2 regions of the Burkholderia diffusa genome follow, and region 1 is predicted to be linked to the other one. Evidence: riboswitches for the same ligand, from Rfam matches in the RefSeq annotation. Region 1 holds a riboswitch; the other holds the start of a gene.
What was found. Region 1 has a riboswitch for cobalamin ahead of WI26_RS07905 (HoxN/HupN/NixA family nickel/cobalt transporter). Riboswitches for the same ligand answer to the same signal wherever they lie in the genome.

Region 1 (11,735 bases):
AGGAAGGGCTCGGCGGCGCGAAGAAAATGCTCGACGACGGCCTGTTCGAGCAGTTTCCGTGCGACGCGATCTTCGCGATGCACAACATGCCGGGTTTCCCGACGGGCAAGTTCGGCTTTCTGCCGGGGCCGTTCATGGCGTCGTCGGATACCGTGATCGTCGACGTGCAGGGTCGCGGCGGCCACGGCGCGGTGCCGCACCGGGCAATCGACCCGGTCGTCGTGTGCGCGCAGATCGTCGTCGCACTGCAGACGATCGTGTCGCGCAACGTGTCGCCGCTCGACATGGCGATCGTCACGGTGGGCGCGATCCATGCGGGCGAGGCGCCGAACGTGATTCCCGACCGCGCGCAGATGCGCCTGTCGGTGCGCGCGCTGAAGCCGGAGGTGCGCGACCTGCTCGAAACGCGCATCAAGGAAGTCGTCCATGCGCAGGCGGCGGTGTTCGGCGCGACCGCGACGATCGACTACCAGCGCCGCTACCCGGTGCTCGTCAACGACGCGGCGATGACCGCGTTCGCACGCGATGTCGCGCGCGAGTGGGCCGGCGAAGCGAACCTCATCGACGGGATGGTGCCGCTCACCGGCAGCGAAGATTTCGCGTTCCTGCTCGAGCAGCGGCCGGGTTGCTACCTGATCATCGGCAACGGCGACGGGGAAGGCGGCTGCATGGTGCACAACCCGGGCTACGACTTCAACGACGCCGCATTGCCGACCGGCGCGTCTTACTGGGTCAAGCTGGCCGAAACGTTCCTGGTGTGACGTCGCGGTGCATCAGCGCGGTCGCCGCCCGGTACGCGCCAACAGGCCCGTGAAACCGGGCGCGCAGCATGCACGCGAATTTGACGCTCCTTGACATCGGCGGGACGACCCGCGTGCTACGCTGCGCGCGACGCCGAATCGGCTCGATGAATACGGGTGTGGACGACATGCGAAAACAGTTTCTGACCGTGCTGACGGCCTGCGTAGTCGGCGTTCTGGCGGCCGGGTGCGACGACCAGAAAGTGGCCGACGCGGTGAATGCGATCAAGCCCGATCCGATGGCGTTCGGCAATCTGCAGCCGGGCGTCTCGACGACCGAGGACGTGCTGCGTCAGGCTGGCAAGCCCGAGATGGTCAGGCAGGGCGAGGACGGCTCGCGGCGGTTCGAATATCCGCGCGGCCCGTACGGCACGAGCACGTACATGCTCGATTTCGGGCCGGACGGCCGGCTCGTGTCGATCACGCAGGCACTGACGGCGGCGAACATCGCGAAGGTCGTGCCGGGGATGTCGAAGGACGACGTGCGGCAACTGCTCGGCAAGCCGACCGAGGTCGCGCAATACGCGTTGAGTCATGAAGAAGTGTGGAGCTGGCACTGGGCCGAGGGCGGCGTATCGGGCGACGCGATGTTCAACGCGCATTTCTCGCCCGACGGCACCGTGAGCCGGACTTCACGCTCGGAAGCGCCGGGTCGCGAAAAGCCCTGACATCGCGGCATCCGACGATTCTTCGTCAGAATGCCGTGCCGCCGAACAGCGCGGCCGCCATCTCCGGATTCGACGGCCAGTACATGTGCATGTACGTCGCGACGATCGGGCCCGCGCGATAAACGGCTTCGCCGCTGCCGGGCGCGCCGTCGGGCCGCGCAGCGGTCGCCACCGGCGCCAGCGGCGTATCGAGCCGCGAATAGTGAAACGTATGACCGCGCATCGGCCCGGTGCGCGTGTCCAGTTGCTGCATCCCGAGCGCCGCGAACCGGCGCTGCATCGTCGCATGGCCCGACAGCAGCGCGAGCATCGGCGTCGTCGCGCCGTCCACATCGGTCAGCGATTCGCACAGATACACCATCCCGCCGCATTCCGCGACGATCGGCCGGCCGGCTGCCGCGTGCGCGCGAATCGTGCGCGCGGTCACGGCATTCGCCGCGAGCGTCGCCGCATGCAGCTCCGGGTAGCCGCCCGGCAGGAACAGCGCATCGCAATCGGCGGGCACGGGTTCGTCGGCGAGCGGCGAAAAGAACCGAAGCTGCGCACCGAGCGCATCGAGCATCGCCAGATTCGCCGGGTAGATGAACGAGAACGCCGCATCGCGCGCGATCGCGATCCGCTTGCCGGCGAGCCCACGCGGCAGCGGGGCGCGGACGTCCGGTGCCGCGAACGAAACGGCGGGCGGCAGTTCGGCGAGCGCCGTCTGCGCGAGCACGTCGGCCGCACGCTCGAGCCGCGCGTCGAGGTCGTCGATGTCGGCCGGCTGGTGCAGGCCGAGATGGCGCTCCGGCAGCGCGATGCCCGCATCGGCCGGCACGTGCCCGAGCCAGCGCAAGTCGTCGGGCAACGCCTGACGCAGCAGTTCCGCGTGCCGCGGCGAGCCGACGCGGTTCGCCAGCACGCCGTGAAACGGCACCTCCGGACGGAACCGCGCGAGGCCGAACGCGATCGCCGCGAACGTCTGCGCCATCGACTTCGCCGCAATCACCGCGACGACCGGCACGCCGAACGCGACCGCGAGATCGGCGCTGCTCGGCGTGCCGTCGAACAATCCCATCACGCCTTCGATCAGGATCAGGTCCGCGTCGCGCGCGGCATCGGCGAGCAGCTCACGGCAGCCGGCTTCGCCGACCATGCCGAGATCGAGCGCATGCACGGGGGCGCCGCTCGCGTGTTCGAGCAACATCGGATCGAGAAAATCGGGCCCGGTCTTGAACACGCGCACGCGCCGGCCGAGCCGCCGGTGCAGCCGTGCGAGGCCGGCCGTCACCGACGTCTTGCCCTGGCCGGACGCAGGCGCGCTGACGAACAGCGCGGGGCAGGCCGGCATCGCTCAGAACTCCACGCCGGGCTGCGCCTTCACGCCTTGCTCCTTGTACGGATGCTTGACGAGCCGCATTTCGGTGACGAGATCGGCCGCATCGATCAGTGCATCGGGCGCATGCCGGCCGGTGACGACGACGTGCACCGAATCCGGCCGCCCGACGAGCGTCGCGAGCACTTCGTCGAGCGGCAGATATTCATACTTCAGCACGGTATTGAGCTCGTCGAGGATCACCATCCGGTACTCGCCGCTCTCGATCATCCGGCGCGCCTCGTCCCAGCCCTTGCGCGCGGTCGCGATGTCGGCGTCGCGGTTCTGCGTGTTCCACGTGTAGCCGTCGCCCATCGTCACGAAGTCGCATTGCGCGACCGCGCCGAGGAAGTCGCGCTCGGACGTGTGCAGCGCACCCTTGATGAACTGCACGACGCCGAGCCGCATGCCGTGGCCGAGCACGCGCACGGCCATGCCGAACGCGGCCGTGCTCTTGCCCTTGCCGTTGCCGGTGTTGACGATCAGCAGACCCTTTTCCTGCGTGGCGGCAGCCTGCTTCTTTTCATGGCCGGCGCGGCGGCGTTCGGCCATCCGCTGGTGGGATTCAGCATCGGTCTTCATCGGGAATCGTCCTGTCGAAAGCGAAACAATGGGTTCAGAGCGGGCCGGCGAGCGCGACCGTCACGCCGCCCAGGATGGATTTGGGGCCGAGCAACCGGCCCTGCGGCGCCGCGAGCCGCGCGCACGGCTCGGCCACGCCTGCGACGCCGAAACGCGCGAGCGCGGCAGCCGAAGGGCCGCTCAATGCCGCTTCGGGACACTGCGCGAGCCGCGCCGCGTCGAACGCGACGAGCGGCCAGCCGCGGCGTGCGCATAGCGTACGCAGCGGCCGGGCGCGCGCCTTGTCGGCGAGCGTCGCAACGACGGCCGGTTCGACGCCAGGATAATGCGCCAGCGCCGCGCGGATCGCGGCATCGAGTTGCGCGGCCGTCACGTCCGCGCGAAAACCGACGCCGAGCGCGACGCGCATCATGCGCGGCCGCCGAGCGCCGCGCGCACGGCCGGATCGTCGGCGAGCGCCGCGACGCGGCCGATCACGATGATCGCGGGCGAACCGATATGGGTCGCGCCCACGCGTTCGACGACGGTGTCGAGCGTCGCGAGCACGTGCCGCTGCCCGTCACGCGTCGCGTTCTCGATCGCCGCGCACGGCATGTCGCCCGGCACGCCGCCGTCGCGCAGCGCGGCGACGATCGCGTCGAGCCGGCGTATGCCCATGTAGATCACGATCGTCATCCGCGTCGCGGCGAGCGCGCGCCAGTCGGGTTCGTCGGCGCCCGCGCCGTGACCCGTGACGAAGATCACGCCCTGCGCGTCGCCGCGATGCGTGACCGGAATGCCGAGCGCGGCCGGGGCCGCGATGCCGGCCGTGATGCCGTTTACGACCTCGACCGGGAAACCCGCCGCGCCGAGTGCGAGCAGCTCCTCGCCGCCGCGGCCGAACACGAACGGATCGCCGCCCTTGAGCCGTGCGACGCTGCGGCCCGCGTGCAGGTGCGCGAGCATCGCGGCGACGATCGCTTCCTGCGGCGTCGATGCATGGCCGCCGCGCTTGCCGACATGCTCGATGCGCGCGTCGGCGCGCGCATGGCGCAATACGTCGGGGTTCACGAGGTCGTCGACGAGCAGCACGTCGGCCGCGGCGATCGCGCGCACGGCCTTCAGCGTCAGCAGTTCGGCGTCGCCGGGGCCGGCGCCGACCAGCCACGCGCGGCTCATCGGACGCGGCACGGCGTGCACCGTGTCGTGGCAGTGGAAAGGAGAGGGCGAGCGGCGCATCGGCGGCCGGCGGACAGGCAAGGCATGATGGATCGGGCGAAGCCCGCGCGAGCGCGGGCGGCAAGCGCACCTCATCCGTCCCCCGCGGATCGGGCGTTTCGGCGAGCGGCGGGCTCGCCCCTTGCGTCGGCCGGTATCCGGGCTGGCCGCTTGCCAGGCCGCAGCCTTCCCGCCCGCTGAAGGGCAGTGGCATCGCGGGCGGCCTGGGCGCGTGCGGGGGGAACCGCGCGCGCGGGCGGCGTACCGTTGCGGGGACAGCACAGGCCAGGCGGACTTCTGCCTCCTGTTTCCCGTTTAACTGCGTGCGCGTAATGCGCATGCGAGCACCGAACGCGGCGCATACGATAGCACAGCGCCCGGCCCGCGCGAACCCGCCACGCGGGCGTCGCAAGCACGCCAGGCACGATGCCGCGGCCGTGCCGCAGGCGCCGTGGCGGCCCGTTTTGCCTTGACGCTCCCCGCACCGCCGCCTACACTCGCACGCGTTTTGGTGCTCGCGCGCGCTGTTCCGGCGCGTGCAGTTAAACGGGAAACAGGGAGCCTGCCTGCACCGCAGTCGAGCCAACCTGTGCTGCCCCCGCAACGGTAAGCGAACGCATCGCCCAGTGCGATGCAGCGCCGCTTCGCCGCATGCCTGCCGCATGCGGACGACCGCCACTGGATGCCGCGCATCCGGGAAGGCGAAGCGGCGTGTTCGTCAGCCCGGATACCGGCCAGAACGTGGGGTTCAGCGCCGCGGGGAGGCGGCGCATCGTCCACGGCCGCAGCACGCCCGACGCCCGAACGTTGCCCGCTTCCTCCGCCGACCCGCCAGCCGCAGCACGTGCGCGCGGCCCGGGGCGAGGAACGGCCAGCGGCGCAGGCGGGGCCGACGACGGCCGTGTTGGCATTCATCATGTCGACCGTTCGCAAAGGAGCATCATGCTCGACTCGTTCTTCCGCCTGTTCAACGACAGCTCATCCGGGCTGCGCGGCAAAATCGTCGCGATCTATTCATTGCTCGTCGCATTCAACGTCGGTGCGTGGATCTGGGCCTTCGTCGCGTTTCGCCACCAGCCCGTGCTGCTGGGCACCGCGCTGCTCGCCTACGTGTTCGGCCTGCGCCACGCGGTCGACGCCGACCACATCGCCGCGATCGACAACGTCACGCGCAAGCTGATGCAGGAGGGGCGCAGCCCGCTCGGCGCAGGCCTGTTCTTCTCGCTCGGCCATTCGACGGTGGTGATCGTGATGTCGGTCGCGGTCGCGCTGACCGCGGCGTCGCTCGCGCGCTTCGAGAGCATGAAGACCTGGGGCGGCGTGATCAGCACGAGCGTGTCGGCATTCTTCCTGCTGGTGCTCGCGGCCGCCAACCTGCTTATCCTGATTTCCGTCTACCGGACGTTTCGCGCGGCCCGCCGTGGCGAGACGATCGTCGACGCCGACCTCGACATGCTGATGAACCAGCGCGGCGTGCTGGCCCGCCTGTTCCGGCCGTTGTTCCGCCTCGTGTCGCGCAGCTGGCACCTGTATCCGGTCGGCTTTCTGTTCGGCTTCGGCTTCGATACCGCGACCGAAATCGCGTTGTTCGGCATCTCGGCCACACAGGTGCAGGGCGGCCTGTCGTTCTGGTCGGTGATGGCGCTGCCCGTGCTGTTCACCGCGGGCATGACGCTCGTCGACACGACCGACGGCATCCTGATGATGGGCGCGTACCGCTGGGCGTACGTGCGGCCGATCCGCAAGATCTACTACAACATGACGATCACGTTCGTGTCGGTGCTGGTGGCCGCGCTGATCGGCGGCATCGAGGTGCTCGCGCTGCTCGCGGACAAACTGGCGCTGCAGGGCCCCGTGTGGGATTTCTCGACGATGGTCGCATCGCATTTCGGGATGCTCGGCTACGTCGTGATCGGCCTGTTCCTCGCGTGCTGGATCGTGTCGGCCGCGATCTACCGCCTCAAACGCTACGACGAAATCGACGTGACGCTCTCGGCCTGACTCCCTTTTCGACACAGGATCCACCATGACCTTACGCAAGCTTCCCGTCACGATCGTCACGGGCTTTCTCGGCAGCGGCAAGACCACGCTGATGCGCCACATCCTGCAGCACGCCGCAGGCCGCCGCATCGCGGTGATCGTCAACGAATTCGGCGAGCTCGGCATCGACGGCGAAATCCTCAAGGGCTGCGGCATCGGCTGCGAGGACGCGGACGGCGCGCAGGGCGAGGCATCGGGCCAGCTGTACGAACTCGCGAACGGCTGCCTGTGCTGCACCGTGCAGGAGGAGTTCTACCCGGTGATGGAAGCGCTCGTCGAGCGCCGTGCCGACATCGACCACGTGCTGATCGAGACGTCGGGCCTCGCGCTGCCGAAGCCGCTCGTGCAGGCCTTCAACTGGCCGACGATTCGCAACAGCTTCACGGTCGACGCGGTCGTGACCGTTGTCGACGGTCCGGCCGCCGCGAGCGGACAGTTCGCCGAGAACCCGCAGGCCGTCGACGCGCAGCGCCGCGCCGATCCGAATCTCGACCACGAATCGCCGCTGCACGAACTGTTCGCCGACCAGCTTTCGTCCGCCGATCTCGTGATCGTGAACAAGGCCGACCTCGTCGCCGACGCGCAGTTTGCCGAGGTCGAAGCCGCGATCCGCGAGGAAATCCCGCCGCAGGTGAAGATCGTGCGCGCGACCCGCGGCGAACTGGACGTCGCGATGCTGCTTGGGCTCGAATCGGCGTCGGAGGAAACGATCCACCTGCGGCACGATCATCACGGCTCGGCCGACGACGGCGATCACGACCACCATCACGACGATTTCGACTCGGTGGTGGTGTCGGGCGATGCGGGCACGCGCGAGGCGACGATCGCCGCGCTGCAGCGTATCGTCGAGACGCACACGATCTACCGCGCGAAAGGCTTCGCCGCGCTGCCCGATGCGCCGATGCGGCTCGTGATCCAGGGTGTCGGCCGGCGCTTCGACAGCTACTTCGATCGTCGCTGGCAGGATGGCGAAACGCGTGAGAGCCGCTTCGTGCTGATCGGCGAGGACCTCGACGCGGCCGCGCTGCAGCGCGCGTTCGACGCCGCGTGCGCGGCCGACCTGCAACAGGCGTAACGCGCGATGCATCTGCTGCGCACCACGCCGGGCGGCTTCGTCGACGACACGCAGGGCGTCGTCCGGATCGACCAGCAGCCGGCCGACATCGTGATCCTGAGCTCGGCCGACACGACGCTGTCGCTGCTGGCCAGCGTCGTGCCGAAACTGCCTGCCGGCTTTCCGAGCGTGCGGCTTGCGAACGTCACGTTCCTGCGGCAACCGGCGTCGGTCGATTTCTACGTCGACGACGTGCTGCGTCACGCGAAGGCGGTCGTGATCGACCATCTGGGCGGCGAAGCGTACTGGCCGTACGGGATCGAGCAGGCCGTGTCGCTCGCGTCGAAACGCAAGCAGCGGCTCGCGATGTTCTCGGGCGACCTGCAGGAAGACCCGAACCTCGTCGCGAAAAGCACGGTCGCGCCGGATCTGTGCCGGCTGTGGTGGCGCTATCTGCGCGAAGGCGGGATGCACAACGCCGAAGCGTTGCTGCGCAGCATCGCATTCCATACGCTCGGTTTCGGCGACGAACCCGAGCCGCCGCGCCCACTGCCGGCCGCCGCGCTGTATCACCCGGCGCGCGACCCGGCGAGCGTCGACGATTGGCGCTCGCGCTGGACGCCCGGCGCGCCCGTCGTCGCGATCCTGTTCTATCGCGCGCACTGGCAGGCCGCGAACACCGCCGTGTTCGACGCGCTGGCCGATGCGCTCGTGCGCGAGGGGCTCAATCCGCTGCCGATCGCGGTCACGTCGTTGAAAGATGCGGTGAGCCGCGAGGTCATCACGCAGCTGTGCGACACGCACGGCGTCGCGCTCGTGCTGAACACCACAGCCTTCGCGGCCGGCGCGATCGACAGCCCGCAGCCCGACGTGCTCGCCGGCGATGCACCGGTGCTGCAGGTGATCCTGTCCGGCGGCAACCGCGACGCGTGGGTGGCTGACAACCAGGGGCTGCATGCGCGCGACATCGCGATGCACATCGCGTTGCCCGAGGTCGACGGGCGCATCGTCACGCGTGCGGTCAGTTTCAAGGGGCTGGCGTATCGTTGTCCGCACACCGAAGTCGACGTCGTGCGCTACCAGCCGGATGCCGAACGGATCGCGTTCGTCGCGGCGCTCGCGCGCGGCTGGTGCCGGCTGCGCACGCTCGACAACGCCGACAAGCGCATCGCGCTGATCCTCGCGAACTATCCGCAAAGCGAAGGGCGGATCGGCAACGGCGTCGGGCTCGACACGCCGGCGTCCGCGCTGCGCGTACTGGCGGCGCTGCGCGATGCCGGCTACGCCGTGGCCGACCTGCCGGCCGATGGCGACGCGCTGATCGCGCGGCTCACCGAGGGCGTGACCAACGATCCGGCCGTGCACGCGTTGCGCCCCGCGTTCCAGAGCTTCGCGCTGGCCGATTACGTCGCACGTTTCGCGCGGCTGCCGGCCGCCGTGCGCGACGCGCTGAACGCGCGCTGGGGCCCGCCCGAAGCGGACCCGACGCTGCGGCAGGGGCGCTTCACGATCGCCGGCTGGCGCGCGGGCAACGTCTTCGTCGGCATCCAGCCGTCGCGCTCGCGCGGCGAGAACGACTATGCAAGCTATCACGATGCCGATCTCGTGCCGCCGCACGCGTATCTCGCGTTCTATTTCTGGCTGCGCGATGCGTTCGGCATCGACGCGGTCATTCACCTCGGCAAGCACGGCAACCTCGAATGGCTGCCGGGCAAGAGCGTCGCGCTGTCGGACGCGTGCTGGCCCGACCTGACGCTCGGGCCGCTGCCGCACCTGTATCCGTTCATCGTCAACGATCCGGGCGAGGGCAGCCAGGCGAAGCGCCGTGCGCAGGCGGTGATCGTCGATCACCTGATGCCGCCGCTCACGCGTGCGGAAAACTACGGCCCGCTGCAGGATCTCGAACGGCAGGTCGACGAATACTACGAAGCGCTGATGGTCGATGCGCGGCGCGCGAAGCTGCTGCGCAAGACGATCCTCGCGACGATCGCCGAACACCGTCTGCATGACGAACTGAGCGTGTCGCCGCCGCGCGATGCGGGCGACGAGGATGCGCTGCTGACGCGCGTCGATGCGTGGCTGTGCGAATTGAAGGAAGCGCAAATTCGCGACGGGCTGCATGTATTCGGCGTGTCGCCCACCGACCGTCAACGGCGCGATACGCTGCTCGCGCTCGCACGTTTTCCGGTCGGCGACGGCAAGGGCGAACGCGCGGGGCTGATCGGCGCGCTCGCGCGCGATCTCGCGCTCGGCAACGATTTCGATCCGCTCGCGGCCGACTGGGCCGCGCCGTGGACGGGCCCGCGGCCGGCCGTTCTGCAAGCGCTCGACCCATCGCCGTGGCGCCATGCCGGCGACACGCGCGAGCGGCTCGAACGGCTCGCGCAGCATTGGCTCGACGGGCTGTGCGCGGCTGTCTCCGGCGAAACCGACGCCGATGCGGACCCGGCGCCGCCGGGCGACTGGCCCGGCACGCTCGCCGTGCTCGAACGCGTGCGCTCGACGCTGCTGCCGTCACTCGACGCGTGCGGCGGCGAGGAACTGCGCCAGTTGCTGCGCGGGCTCGATGGCCGTTTCGTGCCGCCGGGGCCGAGCGGTTCGCCGTCGCGCGGCCGGCCCGACGTTCTGCCGACGGGCCGCAACTTCTATTCGGTCGATACGCGCGCGGTGCCGACGCAGGCCGCGTGGTCGCTCGGGCTGAAATCCGCGCAGCAGCTGATCGAACGCCATCTGCAGGATCACGGCGACTATCCGCGCGCGATCGGGCTGTCGGTCTGGGGGACGGCCACGATGCGCACTGGCGGCGACGATATCGCGCAGGCATTCGCGCTGCTCGGCGTGCGGCCGAAATGGGCGCACGGCAGCCATCGCGTGACCGACTTCGAGGTCCTGCCGATCGAGATCTTCGACCGGCCGCGCATCGACGTGACGCTGCGCGTGTCGGGCTTCTTCCGCGACGCCTTCCCGAACCTGATGCACCTGTTCGACGCGGCCGTGCAGGCCGTTGCCGCGCTCGACGAGCCGGAGGCGCTGAACCCGATCCGCGCACGCGTCGAGCGCGAACGCGCGAAATGGATCGAGCAGGGCGTGGCGCCGGACGAAGCGCGGCGTCGTGCCGGCTGGCGCGTGTTCGGCGCGCGGCCGGGCAGCTACGGCGCGGGCCTGCAGGACCTGATCGACCAGCGCCGCTGGCAGACCGACGCCGATCTCGCCGATGCGTACCGCCAGTGGGGCGGCCACGCGTACGCGCAGAACAGCGCCGGCGACGCCGCGTCCGACGTGTTCGGCGAACGGCTCGCGACGATCGACGTCGTCGTGCAGAACCAGGACAGCCGCGAACACGACATCCTCGATTCGAACGACTACTACCAGTTCCAGGGCGGGATGACGGCAGCCGTGCGTCACCTGTCCGGGCAACAGCCGAGCATCTATCACGGCGACCATGCGAACCCGGTCGCGCCGAAGATGCGCACGCTGCGCGAGGAAATCGCGCGCGTGATCCGCTCGCGCGTCGTCAACCCGAAATGGCTCGACGGCGTGAAGCGCCACGGCTACAAGGGCGCGGCGGAGATGGCCGCGACCGTCGACTATCTGTACGGCTACGACGCGACCGCGCGCGTGCTGTCGGACCACCAGTACGCGCTCGTTGCCGACGCGTACCTGTTCGACGACGACACGCGCGCGTTCCTCGAACGACATAACCCGAAGGCGCTGCACGGCATCTGCGAACGCTTCGTCGAAGCGATGCAGCGCGGGTTGTGGCAGCAGCCGGGCGAATATCGCGAGCGGATCGAAGCGGTCTGGCTCGACAGCGAGCAATTTCAGGAAGGAGGACGGCGATGACCGATCCCACGACGCATCGCGCGCGCGCGGTGTTCCCGTTCGCGGCGCTGGTCGCGCAGCAGCCGCTGCAGCAGGCGCTGCTGCTCGCGGCGATCGACCCGTCGCTCGGCGGCGTGCTCGTCAGCGGGCCGCGCGGTACAGCGAAATCGACCGCCGCACGCGCGCTCGCCGAACTGCTGCCCGAAGGCGCATTCGTC
Region 2 (11,735 bases), on a different replicon from region 1:
ACCGGCATGTCCGCGCTGGACATGACGGCGGTCGCGCTGTTCCCGCATCGGTTGGCCGACGACATGGGCACGATGGATCCGTCGCTGGCGACCGTGGTCCTGATGTGGTGGGTGATGATGATCGCGATGATGACGCCCGGCGCGACGCCGCTTGTGCTGTTGTACCGGCGCGTGCTGCAGCATCGCGGTGCGCAGGCTGCCGGGTCTGCGTTCGCGTCGACGTTCCTGCTGGCCGGCTATCTGGCCGTGTGGTTCGCGTTCTCGGTCTCAGCCGCCGTGCTGCAAACGCTGCTGCAGCCTGCCGGCCTGATTTCCGGAATGATGCTGTGGTCGAAGAGCGCCATGCTGTCCGCGATCGTCCTCGCGCTGGCCGGCGCGTATCAATTCTCGCCGCTGAAACAGGCATGCCTGCGGCAGTGCCGGTCGCCGGTCCGGTTTCTCACGACGTACTGGCGCCCGGGCGTCACGGGCAGCTTCCTGCTTGGCGTGCGGCACGGTGCGTATTGCGTGGGCTGCTGCTGGCTGCTGATGGCGTTGCTGTTCGTCGGCGGCGTGATGAACGTCGTGTGGATCGTCGCGTTGTCGCTGTTCGTGCTCGTCGAAAAGGTGCTGCCGGGCGGCGAACGCATTGGCCGCGCGCTGGGCGTCGTGCTGATCGCGTGGGCGGTCGCGACGCTGCTGGTGTAGCGGGCGCGTTCGTCATTGGCTGCGCCAGGGAGTCGCTCGATGAAGATCGGATGCTTCGCCGTCGCCGTCCTCGGCGCGATGGTCGTCGTTGCGATGCCGGTGCGCGCGGGCGGGACCATGTCCGACATGAGCATGGGCGACATGAAGATGTCGGCGCCGGATGCGGGGCTGACCGATGCCGAAGTGAAACGGGTCGATGCCGCGCACGGCATGGTGACGCTGAAGCACGGCGCGCTCGAGAACGTCGGGATGGCGCCGATGACGATGGCGTTCAGGGCCGGTGACAGGGCGATGATCGCGTCGCTGCACGTGGGCGACAAGGTCAAGGTCCGGGTCGAGCGCGTGAACGGTGCGCTCACGATCGTGAAGCTCGTGCAACGACAGTAACGGTCGCGCAAGCGACCGCGATCCGGGCGATCGACACGGGCCGGTCGCCCGCGCTAACCCGGGCCTTTACCAGGGTCGCCGTCGGCTTCCGCGAAATTCAATTCGACGCCATTGCCGGCCGGGTCGGTGAAAAAGAGCTGGAGCTGGCACGTGAGCGGCACGTACGCGCGCGAGTACCGGACCTGCGCGTCGGCCAGGCGCCGCTCCATGTCGGCGGCGTTCTCGCAGGAAAACGCCATATGGTCGACCGTATTGACGACGTGCGTCGGCCGAACCTCGCCGGGCCGTGCTTCCGACAGGTGGAGGATCGCCTGCGCCCCCGCGTAGAGCCAGTAGCCATTGCTCTGGAACGGCGGACGATAGCCCGCCTCGAGGCCTACGACGTTCACGTAGAAATCGCGCAGCGCATCGAGCGTGGCTCGATCTGCGCGCAAGTTGTAATGATTCAGTCCGATCACTGGCATGGCAGGTTGTCCGGTTCGTGCAAGGTGCGCACCGCACAGCATCGCGCAACGCGGGGTGTTCTGTCACCCCCGAATGCCTTTGATCGCCGCTGCCGGCCGCGCAAGGCCCCGCGCCGGCAGCGGCGTCGACATCACGATCGACGTGCGCGTTTCGCCGTACAGGTTGATGCGCTCGATCAGTTGCTCTAGGTGCGCCATGCTGACCGCGACGAATCGCATCACGTAGGAATCCGCGCCGGTCACGTGATGGCACTCGACCACTTCGGGAATCGTTTCGAGCAGCTTCAGGAATTTCGCCTTGGCCGGCTGCGGCACCGTGATGCCGATCAGCGCGCTCACCGGGTAGCCGGCCGCGGCCGAATTGACGCGCGCCGTGTAGCCGTCGATCACGCCCGTCGATTCGAGGCGTTTCACGCGTTCCGTCACCGCCGGCACCGACAGATGAACCTGGCGCGCCAGCTCCGTGTAGCTGATGCGGCCGTTGGCCTGCAGCAGCGCGAGTATCTTCCAGTCGAGTTCGTCCATCGTGGCGGAGTTTTTAAGGTGAAGGGGCCATTTTTCCTTAAAAACCGTCTTCAGCGGCGACCGGATTTTCCCTACGATGCGGTTCATGCCATTGCATGTCGCGAGGAGCCGGCCATGCTGTTCATCAAATCCGTCGTGATGGGGTTGTCGATCGCAGTGCCGGTCGGCCCGATCGGCATGCTCTGCATCCAGCGCAGCCTGAGCCGTGGCTTTCACGCGGGGTTCGCGACAGGCATCGGCGCCGCGTGTGCCGATGCGATCTACGGGCTGCTCGGCGCGCTGGGTGTCGCGGGCATCGTCACGGCGTTTCCGATGCTGACCGTGGCGCTGAAAATCGTCGGCGGCGCGTTCCTCGTGTGGCTGGCCTGGTCCATCGCGCGACAGGCGCCGGCCGCGCCGGCCGCGGTGCGCGACGTGCCGCGTGCGACCGTGCTGCGCGATTTCCTGACGACCTTCGGCCTCACGCTGTCGAACCCGATGACGATCCTGTCATTCGTCGGCATCTTCGCGGCGCTCGGCCCGTTGTCGGGCACGCATGAAGGTGCGATGGGTTCGACCGTGGCGTTGATGGTTGCGGGCGTGTTCGTCGGATCCGCGACGTGGTGGCTGTGCCTGAGCAGCGCGACCGCCGCGTTGCGCACGAAGATGCCGCTGAGCTTCACGCACGGCCTGTCGCGCGGATCCGCGGTCGTGATCGCGATGTTCGGCGCGATCCAGCTGATCGCCGGCATGCGCGGCATCGTCGGGGCGTGACGCAAACCACGCGTTCGACGCACCGCGCGCACCCGGGTCAGAACGTATAGCTGAGCTTGCCGAACGCGGCGCGACCGAGCGTGTTGTAGCCGTACGCGGTCATGTACTGACGGTCGAACAGGTTCGACAGCGTCGCCGACACCGTCAGGTGCGAATTGATCCTGTACGACGCGCGCAGGTTCACGGTCAGGTACGACGGCAGATACGTCGTGTTGGCCGGGTCGTCGAACGTCGTGCCGCCGTAGTTCAGCGACGCGCCCGTGCTCAGTGCATGCAGGTTGAATTCGTCCCACGTGTGGTCGACGTTGACGCTGACCGTCTGGCGCGGCCGGCGGTTGAGCCAGCTGTCGTTGGTTTCGTCCTGCGGATTCAGGAAACCGATCGCGATGCTCACGGGTGTATGGCGGCCGATCGTGCCCTTGTACGACAGGTCGATGCCGCGGATATGCGAGCGGCCGATGTTCATCGGCGAGCGCGTCGCGGGGTTGTACGCGATCAGGTTGCTGATGCGCGTGTCGTAGATCGCGGCGCTGAACGTGCCGTAAGCCGTGTTCGCGTCGAGCGCGGCCTCGACCGAATCGCTGCGTTCCGGGTTCAGGTCCGGATTGCCGTAGCCCGGGTAGTACAGGTCGTTGAACGAGGGCAGACGGAACGCGTTGCCGTACGACACGCGCGCCGTATAGACCGGCGTGATGGCCCACGACAGCGCGGCGTTACCGGTGTTCACGGCCTTTCCTGCGATGATCTCGTGCCGCCCCGCGACGAACATCGTCACGCTGCCGAGCGTCGCCGACTGATGCAGCGAGAACGCGGAGTCGTTGCGCGTGGGCAAGCCGTCCGGCACGTCGACCGGCAGGAATGCCTGTTCGCGCGTGAAGTCGTACGCGAGCTTCGTCTCGCCCGACAACGGCAGGCCGAACAGCCGGAAGCCATGCTCCTGATGGGTCAGCGACGTCGACGCGCTGATGCGCTGCGAGTTGATCTGGTCGGTCGGGATGGTCGGGTCGCTCGCATACAGGAACTGGCGATCGTTGGCATAACCGAACGACTGGTCGAACTGCGTGTCGGGCGTGATGTCGAGATGGAACGCGACGCCGGTCGTCAACTGATGATCGAGCTCGCGATTCGCAAAGCCGGCGTTGTCGAAGGACAGGTCGGAACGGTGATACAGCGCGAACGTCGAGATCGACCAGTTGTCGCGCGCGTAGCCGAGCCGCGCATCGAGGTCCTGCGCGTGATACGGATTGCGGCCGGCCTCGTGCCCGTATGCGAACGGCCGCGTCGCGTCGATGCCGGCCGTGTTGTAGTCGTGCAGGCCCAGCGTGTAGGTGAGGCCGCCGAGCGCGGCGAGCGGCCCCGTCGACGGCACGGTGCCCGACGTGCGCACCTGCGTGTCGAACGTCTTGTTCGAGCCGCCACCGAACGACGCGGTGGTCTGGTTCGGCTGGCCGGCCGCGCGGCGCGTGAACAATTGCACGACGCCGCCCATCGCATTCGCGCCGAACGACGCGGCGGCCGGCCCGGAGATCACCTCGACGCGTTCGAACGCGTCGGTCGGCAGGTCGGCCCACGGCGCGATGCCCGTCGTCGGCGAGCCGATCCGGATGCCGTCGATGAACACCGCGACCTGGTTGGCGGACGAACCGCGGATGCTGACGGAGGCGGACGAGCCGGGGCCGCCGTTCTGCGAGACGGTCACGCCCGGCAGCGTCGCGAGCGCCTGCGTGATGCTCGGGTCACTCGGCGACAGCCGGTCGAGATCGGCGCGCGTGAGCACCTGCGTCGTCGCATAGCGCTGGTCGAACGATTCGGGCAGGTGCCGCGTGTCGGTCACGCTGATCGTCGGCAGGTCGGCGGCTTCGGCGGGTCGGGGCGGCTGAGCGAGCGCCGAGTCGTCGGCGGCATGGGCGAGCGGGGCGAACAGCGCCGTGGCGGCGGACGTGGCGAGAAGGTGGCGAAGATTCATGAGGCAATGAGCGTGATCGTGTTGCAGGTACGGCGAGCGTAAGCGGGTGGCGGTGCGTACCGCCGGAGTTCGTTTGGGTCTATCACGAGACCGGACGGCGTGGGCGGTCGCCGGGCGAGCCGGACGACGCGATACGGCACACGCGTGCGGACACGGCGCGCCCATGGCTGGCGCGACGGCACGACGCTTCCGGCGAGGAAGCGGAGGGAGGCGGAAAGACTGGACATCTGAAGGGTCCTGAGGTCGGGCCGTCCATGCAACGGGGCGGCCGCCAAAGGCGGCGCCTGGCGCTCCGGGACACCCCGCCCGGCGCGGCTGCTTGGACCTCGGGTCGATGGCAGGTCTCCTGGCTCGCGGGTCGCTATTCGCACCGGCCTTCCCGGTTTCCCAGTGGCGTGGGGTAGTGCGGATTCGCCGCTCACAGTTGCGGGGGCAGCCGCAGATCCGAGGCGTTGCCTCTCCTGCGTTCCCTTTTGATCCCGTCTCCGGGAACCATCAGCGCGCAAGCGTAATGGCGAGCACTCCTGCGCGTCAATTGGCGATGCGCGCAGGGATGCGAAAAAACGTCAGTGCTCGCGGGATTCCTTCCCGATCTTGTCTTGCGAGACCTCGGCACCGCGTTACATCAGACGAAACGGAAAATCGACGAGGAAGGCGGCCAAGCCGGTAGCGATTGCAGAACGGCTCGCCTCGGGGCGTGCTGCGCGTGCTCGAACAGGCGGCGCCCGTTCGATCTCGTTCAAATGGGCGACGCGAAAGCCAAGCTCGTGCTGCATGTTGCGGATATCGCCGGCTGACGCAGAGCGGCCCGCGCACGACATTCTCTTGGGGCTGGCGGTGCGCTCGCTCGACGGCCGCACGCGGTTGCCGGCGCCCGTGATTACCGCATACGCGCATCCGCGCATCGACCCGACAGGACACTGACATGACGACTTCGATTCGCTTCGACGGCGGTACCGCCGTGATTACCGGCGCGGCCAGCGGGATCGGCAGCGGGCTCACGCGCCACGCCGCCGGGCTCGGCATGCGCGTGGTGCTGGCCGATCTCGACCCGGCAAAGCTCGACGCGTTCGCCGCGACGCTCGAAACCGACGTGCTGTGCGTGCCGACGGACGTCAGCCGCCCGGAAGCCGTCGACGCGCTGGCCGACGCCGCATGGCAACGCTTCGGCGGCGTCGACCTGCTGTTCAACAATGCGGGCGTGATGGCGACCGGTTTCAGCTGGGAAATCACGCCGGAGCGGTTCGAGCGCAGTTTCGCGATCAACGTGCACGGCGTGATGAACGGGATCCGCAGCTTCGTGCCACGCATGCTCGAGCGCAACGTGCCGGCGCGCATCGTCAATACCGCGTCGGTCGGCGGGTTCCTGCCGAGCCCGTTGATGTCGCCATACTCGGCGACGAAATTCGCGGTGGTCGCGCTGACCGAATCGCTGTACGGCGAACTGAAGATGCTCGGCGCGCCGGTCGGCGTGTCGCTGCTCGCGCCGGGCCCGGTGCAGACGGGCATTTTCAACGACCCGTTCGGCGCCGCGCACGAGCGGCCGGAGGTGCAGGGTTTCGTCGAGGCGATGCGCGAGATGCTGAACGCGCACGGGCTCACGCCCGACGCATTCGCGGCGCGGGCGTTCGACGGTATTCGCGACGGGCGTTACTGGCTGATTCCGCAACCGCAGACGATCGACGGCGCGCTGCAGCAGCGCACCGCGGACATCCTCGCCGCGCGCGATCCGTCGCTGCCGTCGATGTGATGAGGTGACGCGGGCCGGCCGACCGATGCGGCCGGCTCACGCCGGGTTACATATGCGTGCCGGCGTGCGTGCGGCCGCTGGGGTCGCCGCCGCGATCGGGCGGCGTATTGTTCTGATCGATCTTCGCGAGCACGAAGCCGGCATGCGGAAGCGCGGCGGGCGGCCGATGGGCGGCCTGCGCGACCGGGTCGTGCGGCGACGTGGCGACAAAACCGGATGATGTCGCGCCCGGTTGAGCGAACGCCGTAACGGATGCTGCCGCGAAGGCGGCGGCGACGATCGCGTGCGTGTTCATGGAACCTCCTTCTTCGCGACTGACTGCGGGACAACGCATTCAGTCTAGGGCGCGAAACTTAACGCGACGTGAAGGAACAGCGGCGCGCGGATGAAAGGATGTTCATGCGGCCATCCGCGCGCCGCGACGCATCATGCGGATGCGGCGACCAACGCGCAGAAGTTCTCGAGATCGACGTTGCCGCCGCTGATCACGATGCCGACGCGCTTGCCTTTCAGTTCGTCCTTCATCCGGCGCGCGGCCGCGAGCGACAGGCAGCCGGTCGGCTCGACGACAATCTTCATGCGGGTCGCGAAGAAGCGCATGCAGTCGACCAGTTCCGCATCGGTCGCGGTCAGGATGTCATCGACGTCGCGCCGCAGGATCGGGAACGTCAGGTTGCCGAGGTGCTGGGTCTGCGCGCCGTCGGCGATCGTGCGCGGCGTGTCGATATGGACGATCGACCCGGACCGGAACGATTGCTGTCCGTCGTTGCCGGCTTCCGGTTCGACGCCGTACAGCTTCGCGCGCGGCGACAGCGCGCGCGTCGCGAGCGCCGTGCCCGACAGCAGGCCGCCGCCGCCCAGCGGCGTGAACACGGCGTCGAGCGGCCCGACTTCGTCGAACAGCTCCTTCGCCGCCGTGCCCTGGCCCGCGATCACGTCCGCGTGGTCGTACGGCGGCACCAGCGTGAGCCCGTGCTGCTCCGCGAGCGCGCGGCCGATCTGCTCGCGGTCCTCGGTATAGCGATCGTAGGTCACGACGTTGCCGCCGTAGCCGCGCGTCGCGGCCATCTTCGCGGCCGGCGCGTCCTGCGGCATCACGATCGTCGCCGGGATGCCGAGGATGCGCGCCGACAGCGCGATCGCCTGCGCATGGTTGCCCGACGAGAACGCGACGACGCCGTGACGGCGTTGTGTCGCGTCGAAGCGCGACAGCGCGTTGAACGCGCCGCGGAACTTGAACGCGCCCATGCGCTGCAGGTTTTCGCACTTGAAGAACACCTGCGCGCCGAGCGCTTCGTCGATCGTTCGCGACGTCATCACGGGCGTGCGGTGCGCGCGGCCGTCGAGTCTTGCCGCGGCGGCCGCGACGTCGTCGTAGGTGGGGAGGGTCGGAGTGTTCATGAGTCGCTCGTCGGAAGAGTCGGTCAACAGGTTGGCAGGACGCGCCACGGGCGCGTCTGCCTCACGCATCATTTCGCATCGTTGTATACGGTGGCACGCGACACGCCGAGATGTTGCGACACGATTTCCATCGCGCGGCGCACCTCGAGGAAGCCGTCGGCCTTCAGCATCTGCATCAGCTCGCGTCGCTGGTCGGTCTTCAGTTCGCGCGGTGTGGTCGCGAGGCGCGTCGCGAACGCGTCGATGCGCTGCCGGATCGCGTCCGCGCCGGCCGGGTCGAGCGTTTCGGCGACCGGCGCGCCTTCGGTGCTGCAGAACTGGTTCAGCATCCCCTGGAAACCGCGAAACAGCGTGACGTCCGCGTTCAGGCACAGCGCGGCCACGTAGCGGCCGCTCGAATCCTTGACGCCGATCGACGTGCTTTTCGCGGTGCGGCCGTCGGCGAAGCGGTTCGCGTAGTTCGCGAGCACTTGCGGGAAGTCGTCGTCCTCGATGCGGGCGAGCCCGAGTTCAGTCGCAGGATCGCCGATCGCGCGGCCCGACAGGTTGTTGTGGATCGCGAGGATCGCATGCTTCGGCGTGCGCAGGTCGTGCACGACGACCTCGGTGAACGGCGCGAACATCGCGCCGAGCCCTTCGGCGATGCGCAGCACCTGCTCGATCAGCGACGCCTGCTCCGACTGCGGCGTGGAGCGGGGCGTGGTCATGTGCTGGCCTCGAGCGCGGGCGCGTCGATCGCTTCCGGCCGCGTGATGTCGGCCAGCAGCGGGCGGGCGATCCGCACGTAGTCGGATGCGTCGAGTACGACCGAGCGGTCGAGGCGGCCCGCATTGAACGCGATTTCGTCATTGAGCTCGATCAGTGCGGGGTCCGCGACGAGCGTTACGTTCGCGTCGAACACGAACGGCGGCACGGCGCCCATCACGCAGCGCGTGACCGCGGCGGCAAGTTCGGGCGGCGCGAGCGTCGCCTTGCGGCGGCCGACCGCGTCGGCGACCTTGCGAAAATCGATCTTCAGATGGCCAGGGATGACCGCGAGCGCGGTGACGTCGCCGCCGTCCTTGAACGTGCAGAGCATCGCCTTCGCGCCCTGCTCGGGACGCGTGCCGCGAATCGTCGCGATCACGTCGGATTTGCCCTCGGCCGGGTGCTCCAGCACGCGGAACCGCGCGCCGGAGGTGGTCAGCAGCTCGCACAGCGCGTCGAAAACGGGATAGTCGCTCATGTCGATCCAGGCAGGAGGCCGCGCATCGCCGTACGTGGGTCGGCGCGCTTCGGGTTCGTCATCGATGAATTGTCCAAGTATAGACGTTTTGTCATGCGCATGGCAAAGGACCGGAACCTGGGCCGCCATGTCTGTCCATCCACCAACTGCCGAAAGGCAATTTCATATCACGGAATGTTTGCGAGATTCCCGCCACGTCGCCGTCCCGCGGCTTGAAAACCTGTTTTGCATCGCAAAACGAGCTGCTTATCTCATTGAAAAACAAGCGAAATTTATATCTTATGTCTTATATAAGACTTCGCCGAAAACGGATCGGGCAGCGTTACCATTGAGTCCATGCAGTTCGCTTCGTCACACGGAGCGGGCACGCTGAACCCTTTACTTAAATGCGCTTCGTTCCCAGGAGATTGACATGTCCCAATATCAAGACGACATCAAGGCAGTGGCTGGCTTGAAGGAAAACCACGGCAGCGCGTGGAATGCCATCAATCCCGAATATGCCGCCCGCATGCGTGCCCAGAACAAGTTCAAGACGGGCCTCGACATCGCGAAGTACACCGCGAAGATCATGCGCGCCGACATGGCCGCGTACGATGCGGATCCGTCCAAGTACACGCAGTCGCTGGGCTGCTGGCACGGCTTCATCGGCCAGCAGAAGATGATCTCCATCAAGAAGCACTTCAACAGCACCGAGCGCCGCTACCTGTACCTGTCGGGCTGGATGGTTGCCGCGCTGCGCTCGGAGTTCGGCCCGCTGCCGGACCAGTCGATGCACGAAAAGACGTCGGTCAGCGCGCTGATCCGCGAGCTGTACACGTTCCTGCGCCAGGCCGATGCCCGTGAGCTCGGCGGCCTGTTCCGCGAACTGGACGCCGCGAAGGACGCGGCTGCCAAGGCCGCGATCCAGGAAAAGATCGACAACCACGTCACGCACGTCGTGCCGATCATCGCCGACATCGACGCCGGCTTCGGCAACGCGGAAGCGACGTACCTGCTCGCCAAGCAATTCATCGAAGCAGGCGCGTGCTGCATCCAGATCGAAAACCAGGTGTCCGACGAGAAGCAGTGCGGCCACCAGGACGGCAAGGTCACCGTGCCGCACGAGGACTTCCTCGCGAAGATCCGCGCGATCCGCTACGCGTTCCTGGAACTGGGCGTGGACGACGGCATCATCGTCGCGCGTACCGATTCGCTGGGCGCGGGCCTGACCAAGCAGATCGCCGTGACCAACGCGCCGGGCGACCTGGGCGACCAGTACAACGCGTTCCTCGACTGCGAAGAACTGTCGGCCGACCAGCTGGGCAACGGTGACGTCGTCATCAAGCGCGACGGCAAGCTGCTGCGTCCGAAGCGCCTGCCGAGCAACCTGTTCCAGTTCCGCGCCGGCACGGGCGAAGCACGTTGCGTGCTCGACTGCATCACGTCGCTGCAGAACGGCGCCGACCTGCTGTGGATCGAAACCGAAAAGCCGCACATCGCGCAGATCGGCGGCATGGTCAGCGAAATCCGCAAGGTCATCCCGAACGCGAAGCTGGTGTACAACAACAGCCCGTCGTTCAACTGGACGCTGAACTTCCGTCAGCAGGCGTACGACGCGATGAAGGCAGCGGGCAAGGACGTGTCGGCATACGATCGCGCGCAGTTGATGAGCGTCGAGTACGACGAGACGGAACTGGCCAAGCTTGCCGACGAGAAGATCCGTACGTTCCAGGCCGATGCGTCGCGTGAAGCAGGCATTTTCCACCACCTGATCACGCTGCCGACGTACCACACGGCCGCACTGTCGACCGACAACCTCGCGAAGGAATACTTCGGCGAACAGGGCATGCTCGGTTACGTGGCCGGCGTGCAGCGCAAGGAAATCCGTCAGGGCATCGCGTGCGTCAAGCACCAGAACATGTCCGGCTCGGATATCGGCGACGACCACAAGGAATACTTCAGCGGCGAAGCCGCGCTGAAGGCAGCGGGCAAGGACAACACGATGAACCAGTTCTCGTAATCGTCATACCCGCGGCACGACGCCAACCCGTTCACGACGGGTTGGCGTTTTTTTTACCCGCGCATTGCCTTCACGACGTACTGGCTCGTCGGCACCACGTCGATCTTGTCGAAATCGATGAAGCGTGCACAGCTGTCCATCATCTCCGCGACGTTGCGCTGGAATTTCTCCTCGTCGCCGACCGCATCGAAGAACGCATACGGATCGGTCATCGCGGCGGCCGGGAAGCATTCCTCGACGATCGCGTCGTAGCCGGGTGCCGCATGCGTGAGCGCGCGCACGACCACGTTCTGCACGTACAGGAAGTTGTCCTGCGTATCGATCGCGACGCGCGTGTGATGGCCGTGCCATACGTCGAGCCACGCTTCGTGCGTGAGGCGCGGCGGGCGCTTCAGGAACGCGAGCTGAGAGAAGCCGGTCGTGCGCTCGCCGGGCCGCGCGGGAAAGCGCGTGTTCGGAATCGGCTGCGACTCGGCGACGAGATACGCGGCCATGTGCGGGACGACCGCGCGCACCGCGTCGTCGAACGGCTGGCGGAACATCGGGTTCGCGCTGTCGATCCACATCGCGACGATCCC

Region 2: it holds a riboswitch for cobalamin, as region 1 does, so the genes downstream of both, WI26_RS21075 (TonB-dependent receptor domain-containing protein) here and WI26_RS07905 (HoxN/HupN/NixA family nickel/cobalt transporter) in region 1, are expected to answer to the same signal.

The regions. Positions count from the first base shown of each region.
Region 1 is NZ_CP013362.1:1,713,645-1,725,379, forward strand. It holds gene WI26_RS07875 (M20 aminoacylase family protein) at 1-761, shown strand, start outside; gene bamE (outer membrane protein assembly factor BamE domain-containing protein) at 929-1,468, shown strand; gene WI26_RS07885 (cobyrinate a,c-diamide synthase) at 1,494-2,798, opposite strand; gene cobO (cob(I)yrinic acid a,c-diamide adenosyltransferase) at 2,802-3,404, opposite strand; gene WI26_RS07895 (cobalamin biosynthesis protein) at 3,439-3,816, opposite strand; gene cobA (uroporphyrinogen-III C-methyltransferase) at 3,813-4,622, opposite strand; cobalamin riboswitch at 4,733-4,968, opposite strand; cobalamin riboswitch at 5,094-5,355, shown strand; gene WI26_RS07905 (HoxN/HupN/NixA family nickel/cobalt transporter) at 5,544-6,602, shown strand; gene cobW (cobalamin biosynthesis protein CobW) at 6,628-7,716, shown strand; gene cobN (cobaltochelatase subunit CobN) at 7,723-11,538, shown strand; gene WI26_RS07920 (ATP-binding protein) at 11,535-11,735, shown strand, end outside.
Region 2 is NZ_CP013363.1:1,288,518-1,300,252, reverse strand. It holds gene WI26_RS21100 (DUF2182 domain-containing protein) at 1-687, shown strand, start outside; gene WI26_RS21095 (copper-binding protein) at 727-1,074, shown strand; gene WI26_RS21090 (VOC family protein) at 1,128-1,538, opposite strand; gene WI26_RS21085 (Lrp/AsnC family transcriptional regulator) at 1,602-2,063, opposite strand; gene WI26_RS21080 (LysE family translocator) at 2,178-2,816, shown strand; gene WI26_RS21075 (TonB-dependent receptor domain-containing protein) at 2,854-4,782, opposite strand; cobalamin riboswitch at 5,101-5,294, opposite strand; gene WI26_RS32335 (hypothetical protein) at 5,403-5,558, opposite strand; gene WI26_RS21065 (SDR family NAD(P)-dependent oxidoreductase) at 5,708-6,532, shown strand; gene WI26_RS21060 (hypothetical protein) at 6,579-6,827, opposite strand; gene WI26_RS21055 (threo-3-hydroxy-L-aspartate ammonia-lyase) at 6,959-7,933, opposite strand; gene WI26_RS21050 (helix-turn-helix transcriptional regulator) at 8,002-8,640, opposite strand; gene WI26_RS21045 (YbaK/prolyl-tRNA synthetase associated domain-containing protein) at 8,637-9,158, opposite strand; gene WI26_RS21040 (isocitrate lyase) at 9,571-11,157, shown strand; gene WI26_RS21035 (EthD domain-containing protein) at 11,211-11,735, opposite strand, start outside.